Regions from separate parts of the Mesorhizobium sp. BR115XR7A genome, predicted to be linked through region 1. Evidence: predicted binding sites of a transcription regulator. Region 1 holds the regulator's gene; each other region holds the start of a gene.

Region 1 (3,275 bases):
AGCGTCAGCGACATGGCGACACCCGCCAGAATGGCGACTGTGAATCTCTTCATGATATCCTCCCTGCGCCCGCGTGTGGCGCGACCAAACTGGCCCTAAGGCCGGCACAAAGGCCCTATTTTTTCGAGCCTCGAAAAAACACTGGTCCATCGCCTGAGCACTGTCAACATTGATTCTGACGCATTTTGAGGTGCCAGAAGCCTTTTTTCGAGCCCCGCAATAAATAAATGACAGCCCCAGCCGCTTCTGCCAGTATTCGACCCGTTGCCGGAGGTGTTCGAGGGGGCGTCAAGAACCACGGCGACGGGGAGGGAATGATGTCGGTCGGAATCCGCCACGACGATCTGCGCCGGCGCAACCGTGCAATGGTGATTGGAGCCGTGCGCCGGGGTGGCCAGCCCTCGCGCACTGAGATCGCCGCCACCACCGCCCTGAGCCACTCGACCATATCGGCGATATCAGCCGATCTGATCGGCGAAGGTATCCTGAGCGAAGGCAAGCCGAACGAGGCCGGCTCACTGAAACGCGGCCGGCCGCAGGTGGGCCTTTGTCTCAACCCCGAGGCCGCGGCGGTCATGACCGTGGTGCTGTCGCTGAATTTCCTCTCCGTCGCCGTCATCGACTACGCCGGCCAGGTGATATCGGAGGAGCAGCGCCGGCTGGACACGCTGACCATGTCGCGCGAGGCGCTGATCGGCGAATGCGTGGCCATCGTCCGGCGCCGCCTCGAGGATCCCGACCTCGATGTCGCCAGCATTGCCCGCATCGCGCTGGCGATCCAGGGCATCACCGACACCGAGGCGCGCGCCATGCTGTGGTCGCCGATCACGCCGCAGACGGACATTGCCTTCGCCGATATACTCGAAGCCGAATTCGGCATCCCCGCCACCATGGAGAACGACTGCAACATGATGGCTGTGGCGCTGCGCTGGCGCGACCCCGAGCGCTACCGCGACGACTTCATCGCCATCCTGCTCTCGCACGGCATCGGCATGGGCCTAGTGCTGAAGGGCGAGCTGTTCACCGGCACCCATTCCTCGGGCGGCGAGTTCGGCCACATGATCCATCGCCCCGGCGGCGCGCTCTGCCGCTGCGGGCGGCGCGGCTGCGTCGAGGCCTATGCCGGCAACTATGCCATCTGGCGTAATGCAGGACAGATGGGTGAGGACGCCAAACCGGTCGACGTCAGCGACGCCGACATGCGCGCATTGGCGGCCACGGCGCGCGAAAGAGACGGACCGGAGCGCGAGGCCTATCGCAAGGCCGGCGAGGCGCTAGGCTATGGGCTTGGCAGCTTGTTCGCGCTGATCGATCCGGCGCCGGTTGCGATGGTCGGCGTCAGCGCCGCCGCCTTCGATCTGATCGAGCCGGCCTTGCGTGAGGCCATCGCCCAGACCGCCGGCGGCCAGCATTCGAAATCGATTTCCTTCGATACAGAGCCGAACGAATTGCCGCTGATCCGCGAGGGCTGCGCCATGCGCGCGCTCACCTTCGTCGACCAGGAGATTTTCGCGCCGGGCGTGCAGGTGAGATCCGGCAAGAACGTGGCCTGATCTCAATCCTCGCGAATTGCGTAGCCTGCGCCACGGATGGTGCGTATCACATCGGGCATGCGGCCATTGTTGACCGCCTTGCGAAGGCGCCCGACATGCACATCCACGGTGCGCTCGTCGATGTAGATCGTCTCGCCCCAGACATTGTCGAGCAACTGGCTGCGCGAGAACACGCGGCCAGGATGGCGCATCATGAATTCGAGCAGCCGGAACTCGGTCGGTCCGAGCCGGATCTCGCTCTTCTTGCGATAGACCCGGTGCGATTCGCGGTCGAGCACGATGTCGCCGACCTTGAGCACGCTGGACAGCACTTCCGGCTTGGCGCGGCGCAGCAGCGCCTTGACCCGGGCCATGAATTCCGGCGTCGAGAACGGCTTGACCAGATAGTCGTCGGCGCCGGTCGAGAGGCCGCGCACGCGATCGCTCTCCTCGCCACGCGCCGTCAGCATGATGATCGGCAGTCGCTCCGTCTCGGGCCGCATGCGCAGGCGCCGACAGAGTTCGATGCCGGAAACCGCCGGCACCATCCAGTCGAGCACCAGGAGGTCGGGCACGTTTTCCTGGAGGCGTATCTCGGCTTCGTCGCCGCGTGTCACCACCTCGACCTGGTAACCCTCGGACTCCAGGTTGTAGCGGAGGAGCACGCCCAGCGGCTCCTCGTCCTCCACCACCATGATGCGTGGCGCGATCATCGGTCGATCATCCCTGCCGTCAAGCCGCCGGCACCGACATCGCCGTCTCGTCCTGCTTCGGACGGTTGGCGGGCAGTTGCGTGCCGGTCAGCACATAATACGCATTCTCGGCGATGTTGGTCACATGGTCGCCGATGCGTTCGAGATTCTTGGCGCAGAACAAAAGATGCGTGCAAGCCGTGATGTTGCGGGGATCCTCCATCATGTAGGTCAGGAGTTCGCGGAACACCGAGGTGTATTTGACGTCGATGCGTTCGTCGTCATTCCTGAGCTTGGCGAGGGCGGCGGCATCGCCGGCCGCATATTCCTCGACCACGCCCTGCACCTGGATCAGCACCAGCTGCGCCATGGAGTCGATGGAATGCGACAGGTCGCGCGGCGTGGCGGTGAGGCCGACGGAGCCGACGCGCTTGGCAATGTTCTTGGCAAGGTCGCCGATGCGTTCGAGATCGCCCGCCATGCGGATCGAGCCGACGACATGACGCAGATCGTCGGCCATCGGTTGGCGCTTGGCGATCAGGGTGATGGCGCGATCATCGAGTTCGCGCTGGCGTGCGTCCATGATGGCGTCGTCGGAGACGACGCGCTGTGCCAGCGCGTTGTCGGAATTCAGCAGCGCCTTGGTGGCGCCGCCGACCATCGTGCCGGCGAGATCGCCCATGTCGCTGATCAGCCTGCTGATCTGTCCGAGATCCTCGTCGAAGGCTGCGACTGTGTGTTCGGCCATGATCCTGGTCCTCGTATGCGTGAGATCAGCCGAAGCGGCCGGTGATATAGTCCTGCGTGCGCTTCTCGCGAGGCGACGTGAAGATTTTCTCGGTCTTGTCGAATTCGACCAGCTCGCCCAGATACATGAAAGCCGTCTGCTTCGACACGCGCGCGGCCTGCTGCATGTTGTGGGTGACGATGACGATCGTGTAGTCGGCCTGCAACTCGTCGATCAATTCCTCGATCTTGGCGGTCGACAATGGGTCGAGCGCCGAGGCCGGTTCGTCGAGCAGGATGACCTCCGGCTTGACCGCCACGGTGC
Region 2 (3,275 bases), on a different contig from region 1:
GTTCATCTTCATCCAGATACGCGCCGGCCGTCCCTCCAACGCATGGGTGACCTCGTCCGAAATGTGCTGGAGGATGCGGTTCCTCAGCGTGAACGGCGAGATCGCCAGCCGCATCTCCGCGGTCGGCTCGGCATAGCCGGTGATGAAATTGAACAATTGGGCGACGTCGCGGGCGATCGTCGGATCGGTGGTGAAGAAGGACAGGTCGGTGTAGATGCGCGCGGTGACCGGGTGGTAGTTGCCGGTGCCGAGATGGACGTAATTGCGCAGCTTGCCGTCCTCGCGCCGCACCACCAGCGACATCTTGGCGTGGGTCTTGAGTTCCAGGAACCCGAACACGACCTGCACGCCGGCGCGTTCGAGATCGCGCGCCCAGCGGATATTGGCCTCCTCGTCGAAACGCGCCTTGAGCTCGACCAGTGCCGTCACCGACTTGCCGGCTTCGGCCGCATCGACCAGAGCACGCACGATCGGGCTGTCGTTGGAGGTGCGATAAAGCGTCTGCTTGATCGCCACCACTTCGGGGTCGGCCATCGCCTGGCGCAGGAACTGCACCACCACGTCGAACGACTCATAGGGGTGATGGACGACGATGTCCTTCTCGCGAATGGCGGCGAAACAGTCGCCGCCATGCTCGCGGATGCGCTCGGGAAAGCGTGGGTTGTAGGGGATGAATTTCAGGTCGTCGCGGGGAACGGAGACGATCTCGGAGATCTGGCTGAGCGCCAGCGGCCCGGTGAGCACGCTGATGCGGCTCGACGAGACGCCAAGCTCGCCGGCGACGAAATCGCGCAATTCCCCAGGCATCAGCTTGTCGAATTCGATGCGGATGACGGAGCCGCGGCGGCGGCGCTTCAGCGCCGTTTCGAACAGGCGCACGAGATCTTCCGATTCCTCTTCGACCTCGATGTCGCTGTCACGAATGATGCGGAACGTGCCGGAGCCCTTGACCTCGTAGCCGGGGAAGAGCTTGCCGATGTAGAGGCCGACCGCCTCCTCCAGCGGGATGAAGCGGACATGGTGCTTGCGGTCCGGCAGGCGGATGAAGCGCTTCAGCGCCACCGGCAGGCGCAAGAGCGCGCTCATCTCCTCGCCATTCTTGCGATGGCGAAGCTGCAGCGCCATCGAGAAGCCGAGATTGGGAATGAACGGGAACGGATGCGCGGGGTCGATCGACAGCGGGGTGAGCACGGGAAACACCTGCTCCTGGAAATGGTCTTCCAGCCAGACCTTCTCGTCCTTGGTCAGCGCGTCGCGGGTGATGCTTTCGATGCCTTCCTTGTTGAGCAGCACCGTGAGTGCCGACAGGCTCTTCTGCTGGTCCTCCTGCAGCCGCTCGACCTCACGCAGCAATTGTTCGAGCTGCTGTTCGGGAGTGCGTCCGTCCGGGCTCTTCAGCACGATCCCCTCGCGCACCTGGCCGGCAAGGCCGGCGACGCGCACCATGAAGAACTCGTCGAGATTGGCGGCCGAGATCGACAGGAAGCGGACGCGCTCCAGAAGCGGGTGATGGGTGTTCAGCGATTCCTCGAGAACGCGGCGATTGAACTGCAGCCAGGAGAATTCGCGATTGACGAAGCGGTCCGGATTGCCTTCCGGGCTCGCTGCCGCGACATTGTTGAATTCGCTCTGTACCGGCTTCAGTTCGTTCATGATTCCTGCTCTTCCGCGCGCCTCAGCCGGTTAACCGGCTTAACTTATCCTGTGGCAGGCTTTTGCGACAGTTCTCTGACAGGCTTTTGCGACAGTTTGATTTCATCGAACTTGCAAACAGACTTGATATGATCCAGATGCAGAGAGACTGCGTTAAGGAGACGACGATGGCAGGCGGTTCCATTCCCCATTTCCAGAACGATGCGGGCCACCCGGCGATCGACATCGGAGTCAAGGAATTCATGTGCACGGGCGCCAACCCGCCTTTCGACCATCCGCATGTTTTTCTCGACATGGGCGACGACAATGAGAAAGTCTGCCCCTACTGCTCGACCCTCTATCGCTATTCGCCGAAGCTGAAGGCGACCGAAACGCTGCCGGCGGGCTGCCTCTACATCGACCAGGCCGCCTGACCTTCCGATCATGAGCTCGACGCGGTCCCGGCAGGTCATGATCGCCGGGGCTGGCATCGCCGGGCTGACAGCGGCGATTGCCTTTGCCGAACGCGGCTATTCCGTGAGGGTGTTCGAACAGGCGCAGCGTCTCGAAGCGGCGGGCGCCGGCATCCAGCTCTCTCCTAACGCGACCCGCATCCTTCGCCAGCTTGGCGTGCTCGACACGCTTCTTGCCAATGCCGTCCAGCCGGAAGCCGTGGTGCTGAAGGACGCCGCGAGCCTGCGCCAACTGGCACGCGTGCCGCTTGGCGGAGCCGGCGAGGAACGCTGGGGGGCGCCCTATCTCGTGGCGCACCGGGCGGATCTGCAAGACGCCCTGATGGCGCGCGTTGCGCAACTGCCCGACATCCATCTCACCACCGGCGCGCAGATCAGCAGCGTGGCCTCCGGTTCATTCGTTATCACCACAACAGACGGGGTCGGCCGCAAGGTCATCGATACCCAAGGATCTCTGCTGGTCGGCGCCGATGGCGTCTGGTCAGCGGTGCGGAGGTTTGCCAGTCCAGGCAGCGGAGCCGGCTTGGCGAACAGCCATTTCTCCGGCGAACTGGCTTGGCGGGCGACGGTGAGCGCAGACAACGAGGCGGGGCGAGCCTTCACCGCGATCGGCTCCCCTGACTGCGTCACCACCTTCCTGCATCCCGGCTTTCATTTGGTCGCCTACCCCGTGAGCAGGGGTAGCGCCTTCAACCTTGCCGCCTTCACCCGGGGCGAGCGCATCGCCGACGGGTGGTCACGCCACGCCGATCCCGCCATCCTTTCAGGCGCCATGCGCCGCTCCGCGCCGGCGCTGGCGCGGTTGGTGGAACTCGCTGGCCCGTGGACCGCCTTCCCCATCCACACGGTCGAGCAGCGACGCTGGACTATGTCACAAGGCGTCGCGCTGATCGGCGACGCCGCGCACGCGATGACGCCGTTCGCGGCGCAAGGTGCTGCCATGGCGATCGAGGATGCCGCGACGCTGGCCAGCCTGGTCGCCGACATCCCCGGCGACCTGACGCAAAGCCTCGCCATCTGGGAGGAGCTGCGGCGGTCGCGCATCGCCAAGGTCATCCGTCGCGGCGCGCTCAATCGGCTTGCGTGGCATGCCCGTGGCCCGGTGGCACTGGCTCGCAATCTGTTTCTGGCGGCGCGACCGGGAGAGAAGCTCGCAGCCGATCTGGACTG
Region 3 (3,275 bases), on a different contig from region 1:
CACCAAGCCGAAGCTCACTGGCGACGAGATGAAGGCCTACGCGCGGCGCCTGACCGAATTCGGCGAATGGTGCGCCGAGCAAGGCATGCCGCTGTCCTATCACCATCACATGGCGGCCGTGGTCGAGACCGAGCCGGAGCTCGACGCCTTCATGCGCCATTCCGGCGAAGGCATCCCACTGCTGCTCGATGCCGGACACCTCGCCTTTGCCGGCGGCGACGTGCTGCGCGCCATCGACCATCACCACAAGCGCATCAGCCACGTCCATGTGAAGGACGTGCGCATGGGTGTGATCGAGAAGCTCGACCGTACGAAGCAGTCCTTCCTCGATGCCGTGGCGCGCGGCGCCTTCACCGTGCCGGGCGACGGTTCGCTCGATTTCGGCGCCATCGTGCAGCGGTTCGCCGACCACGGCTATGAAGGCTGGTTCGTGGTCGAAGCCGAGCAGGACCCGAAGAAGAACCCGCCGCTGAAGATGGCGCAGGTTGGCCACAAGGAGCTGATGCGGGTGATGACATCAGCCGGCTACACGGTGGAGACGCAAGGGTTTCCGAATGCCTGATCGGGTTCTCGCCAGGCCGGGCTTGCTGTAGGCTGGCCAGATGAAAGATTCCGAGCACCCCTTCTTCCGGCCATTGTGGCGGCGTGTCGCCGTCGTCGCGGTCTGCCTCATCTGGTCGGTCATCGAGTTCGCCACCGGCACGCCGTTCTGGGGCGTCATCGCGCTCGGCTTTGCCGGCTACGGCGCCTGGCAATTTTTTTATCTTTATAAGCCGGCCGACGAGACGAAGCCTCCGGCCGATCCGAAGGAATAAGCGGTCCATGGCGCGAGCAGTTTTGTGGATTGGATACTGCGAGCGTAACGGATCGCACACGTCGGCGATTGGCCGAAACGCCCCTCGCTTCGTCATCCTAGGGCGGAGCAGGAGCTTCGCTCCTGCTCCGCCCTAGGATGACGAAGTTGGAAGGCTAGGATAGGAGAGACAAAATGTCGAAACTGCTCGTCAAGGCCGACAAGGGCCATGGCCGCGTCGCCCATGTGACGCCGAAAAGCGCCGGCTGGACCTATGTCGGTTTCGACCTGCATCGGCTGAAGCCGGGCGAAAGCGCCTCGGGAAAGACGGACGACCGCGAAGTCTGCCTGGTGTTCGTGACCGGCAAGGGTACCGCGAAAGCCGGCGGCAAGGATCTCGGCCTGCTCGGCGAGCGCATGTCGCCCTTCGATGGCAAGCCGTGGTCGGTCTACGTGCCGCAGGGATCGGACTGGTCTGTAACGGCCGATACCGAGCTGGAACTTGGCGTCTGCTCGGCGCCTGGTCTTGGCGGTGGCCTGCCGGTCCGGGTGATCGGACCGGACGATCTCGGCCAGGAGGTGCGCGGCAAGGGCACCAATACGCGTTACGTCACCAACATCCTGCCGGAAGGCCAGCCGGCCGACTCGTTGCTGGTCGTCGAGGTCATCACGCCCGGCGGTCACACGTCGAGCTACCCGCCGCACAAGCACGACCAGGACAATCTGCCTGCCGAATCCTATCTCGAGGAAACCTACTACCATCGCCTCAACCCGCCGCAGGGCTTTGCCTTCCAGCGCGTCTACACCGATGCCGACAAAAGCGGACATCGCGCGCTGGACGAAGCCATGGCGATCGAGGACGGCGATGTGGTGCTGGTGCCCAAGGGCTATCACCCCTGTGCCGCCTGCCACGGCTATGACCTCTATTATCTCAATGTGATGGCCGGACCGAAGCGGACCTGGAAATTCCACAATGCGCCCGAGCACGAATGGTTGATGAAGGCCTGACCGTCTCGCGTTTCCGGCCGAACTTATTGGTCCAGCTGGGAAAAATCGTCGGCTAAGGACCCCAGGGGCCGATTTGCCTTCTAAAACCCGTCAAAGCTTCGTCAATCCGTCATGGAAATCACCTATGGCAACGGTTCTGACGAGGACTTCCCATGCGTTATGCGATTTATTTCACCCCCCGGCAGGACGAGCCGCTGGCGCGCATCGCCGCCGACTGGCTAGGCCGCGATCCCTTCGGTGCCGCGACCAGGCCGGTTGAGGCCGTTGCCGATCTGTCGGCAGCGGAAGTGGCCTTCCACACGGCCTCGGCACGCCGCTATGGCTTTCACGCGACGCTGAAGGCGCCCTTCCATCTGGCTGCCACGGAGACCGAGACCTCGCTGCGCGCGGCGCTGGATCATTTTGCCGAGGTTACGCCTGTCGTCACGATCCCGCGCCTTATCGTCAGCCAGATCGACAGCTTCTTCGCGCTGGTGCCGGAAGGGCCGCTGCCGCCGCTCAACCGCTTCGCCGACAATGTGGTACGCGATTTCGACCGGTTTCGCGCACCGCTGTCAGAGGCCGAGATCGAGCGGCGCAGCCCGGATTCGCTGAAGCCGGCCGAGTTTCGCAATCTCTGCCAATGGGGCTATCCCTATGTCTTCGAGACCTTCCGCTTCCACATGACCCTGTCCGGCCGGGCCGGCCCACAGGAAAGCCCTCGCCTGCGCGCCGCCATCGACAGCCTTTTCGCCGATGTGTTGCGCCAGCCCGTGCTGGTGGATGCGCTGACATTGTTCGTCGAACCCGAACCCGGCGCGCCATTCATGGTGCTTTCCCAGCACGCGCTCGGACGCCGCCCGGCCCGGAAAACCGCCTGAACGAAACCCGACTGCAAGAACCAAGGACTACCCGCAATGACCGCCGAAACTGTTCTTTCCAACGCCCGCATCGTTCTTGCCGACGAGATCGTCGAAGGGTCACTGGTGCTGCGCGATGGCTTGATCGCCGGCATCGATGGCGATGCTGCCCGAACCGGCGAGGACATGGGCGGCGACTTTATCATTCCAGGGCTGGTCGAACTCCACACCGACCATCTCGAGGGCCATTATGCGCCGCGGCCGAAAGTGCGCTGGAACCCGATCGCCGCGGTGCTCGCCCATGACGCGCAGGTGGCGACCGCCGGCATCACGACCGTGCTCGATGCCTTGCGCGTCGGCATGGACGAGGACGCCGACCTGACATTGGACGACATTCGCAAGCTGGCCGATGCGATCGAGGACAGCGTCGCGCGGGATCGTCTGCGGGCCGATCACTTCCTGCATCTTCGCTGCGAGGTTTCAGCACCGGATTGCCTCGACGCATTCGCCAATTTCGACGGTGACGAACGGGTCAAGCTGGCGTCGCTGATGGACCATGCGCCAGGCCAGCGCCAGTTCGTCAACCTTGAAACCTATGCCTACTACTACCAGCGCAAGCTGAAACTCTCGGATCG

What was found. Region 1 encodes PhoB, which activates phosphate uptake and scavenging genes when phosphate is short. Its sites were predicted from a motif close to TGTCATNNANCTGTCAT; they were not measured.
Region 2: LB557_RS03280 (RNA degradosome polyphosphate kinase) is a predicted target of PhoB. The motif match lies at 1,718-1,734, and genes of this name have one in related genera.
Region 3: LB557_RS14355 (DUF1045 domain-containing protein) is a predicted target of PhoB. The motif match lies at 1,898-1,914, and genes of this name have one in related genera.

The regions. Positions count from the first base shown of each region.
Region 1 is NZ_JAIUHW010000005.1:237,457-240,731, forward strand. It holds gene xylF (D-xylose ABC transporter substrate-binding protein) at 1-53, opposite strand, end outside; gene LB557_RS12880 (ROK family protein) at 318-1,553, shown strand; gene phoB (phosphate regulon transcriptional regulator PhoB) at 1,556-2,245, opposite strand; gene phoU (phosphate signaling complex protein PhoU) at 2,265-2,972, opposite strand; gene pstB (phosphate ABC transporter ATP-binding protein PstB) at 2,998-3,275, opposite strand, start outside.
Region 2 is NZ_JAIUHW010000001.1:615,114-618,388, forward strand. It holds gene LB557_RS03280 (RNA degradosome polyphosphate kinase) at 1-1,653, opposite strand, end outside; gene LB557_RS03285 (zinc-finger domain-containing protein) at 1,821-2,066, shown strand; gene LB557_RS03290 (FAD-dependent monooxygenase) at 2,077-3,275, shown strand, end outside.
Region 3 is NZ_JAIUHW010000006.1:54,959-58,233, forward strand. It holds gene iolE (myo-inosose-2 dehydratase) at 1-562, shown strand, start outside; gene LB557_RS14345 (DUF3329 domain-containing protein) at 603-815, shown strand; gene iolB (5-deoxy-glucuronate isomerase) at 989-1,801, shown strand; gene LB557_RS14355 (DUF1045 domain-containing protein) at 1,954-2,661, shown strand; gene LB557_RS14360 (alpha-D-ribose 1-methylphosphonate 5-triphosphate diphosphatase) at 2,698-3,275, shown strand, end outside.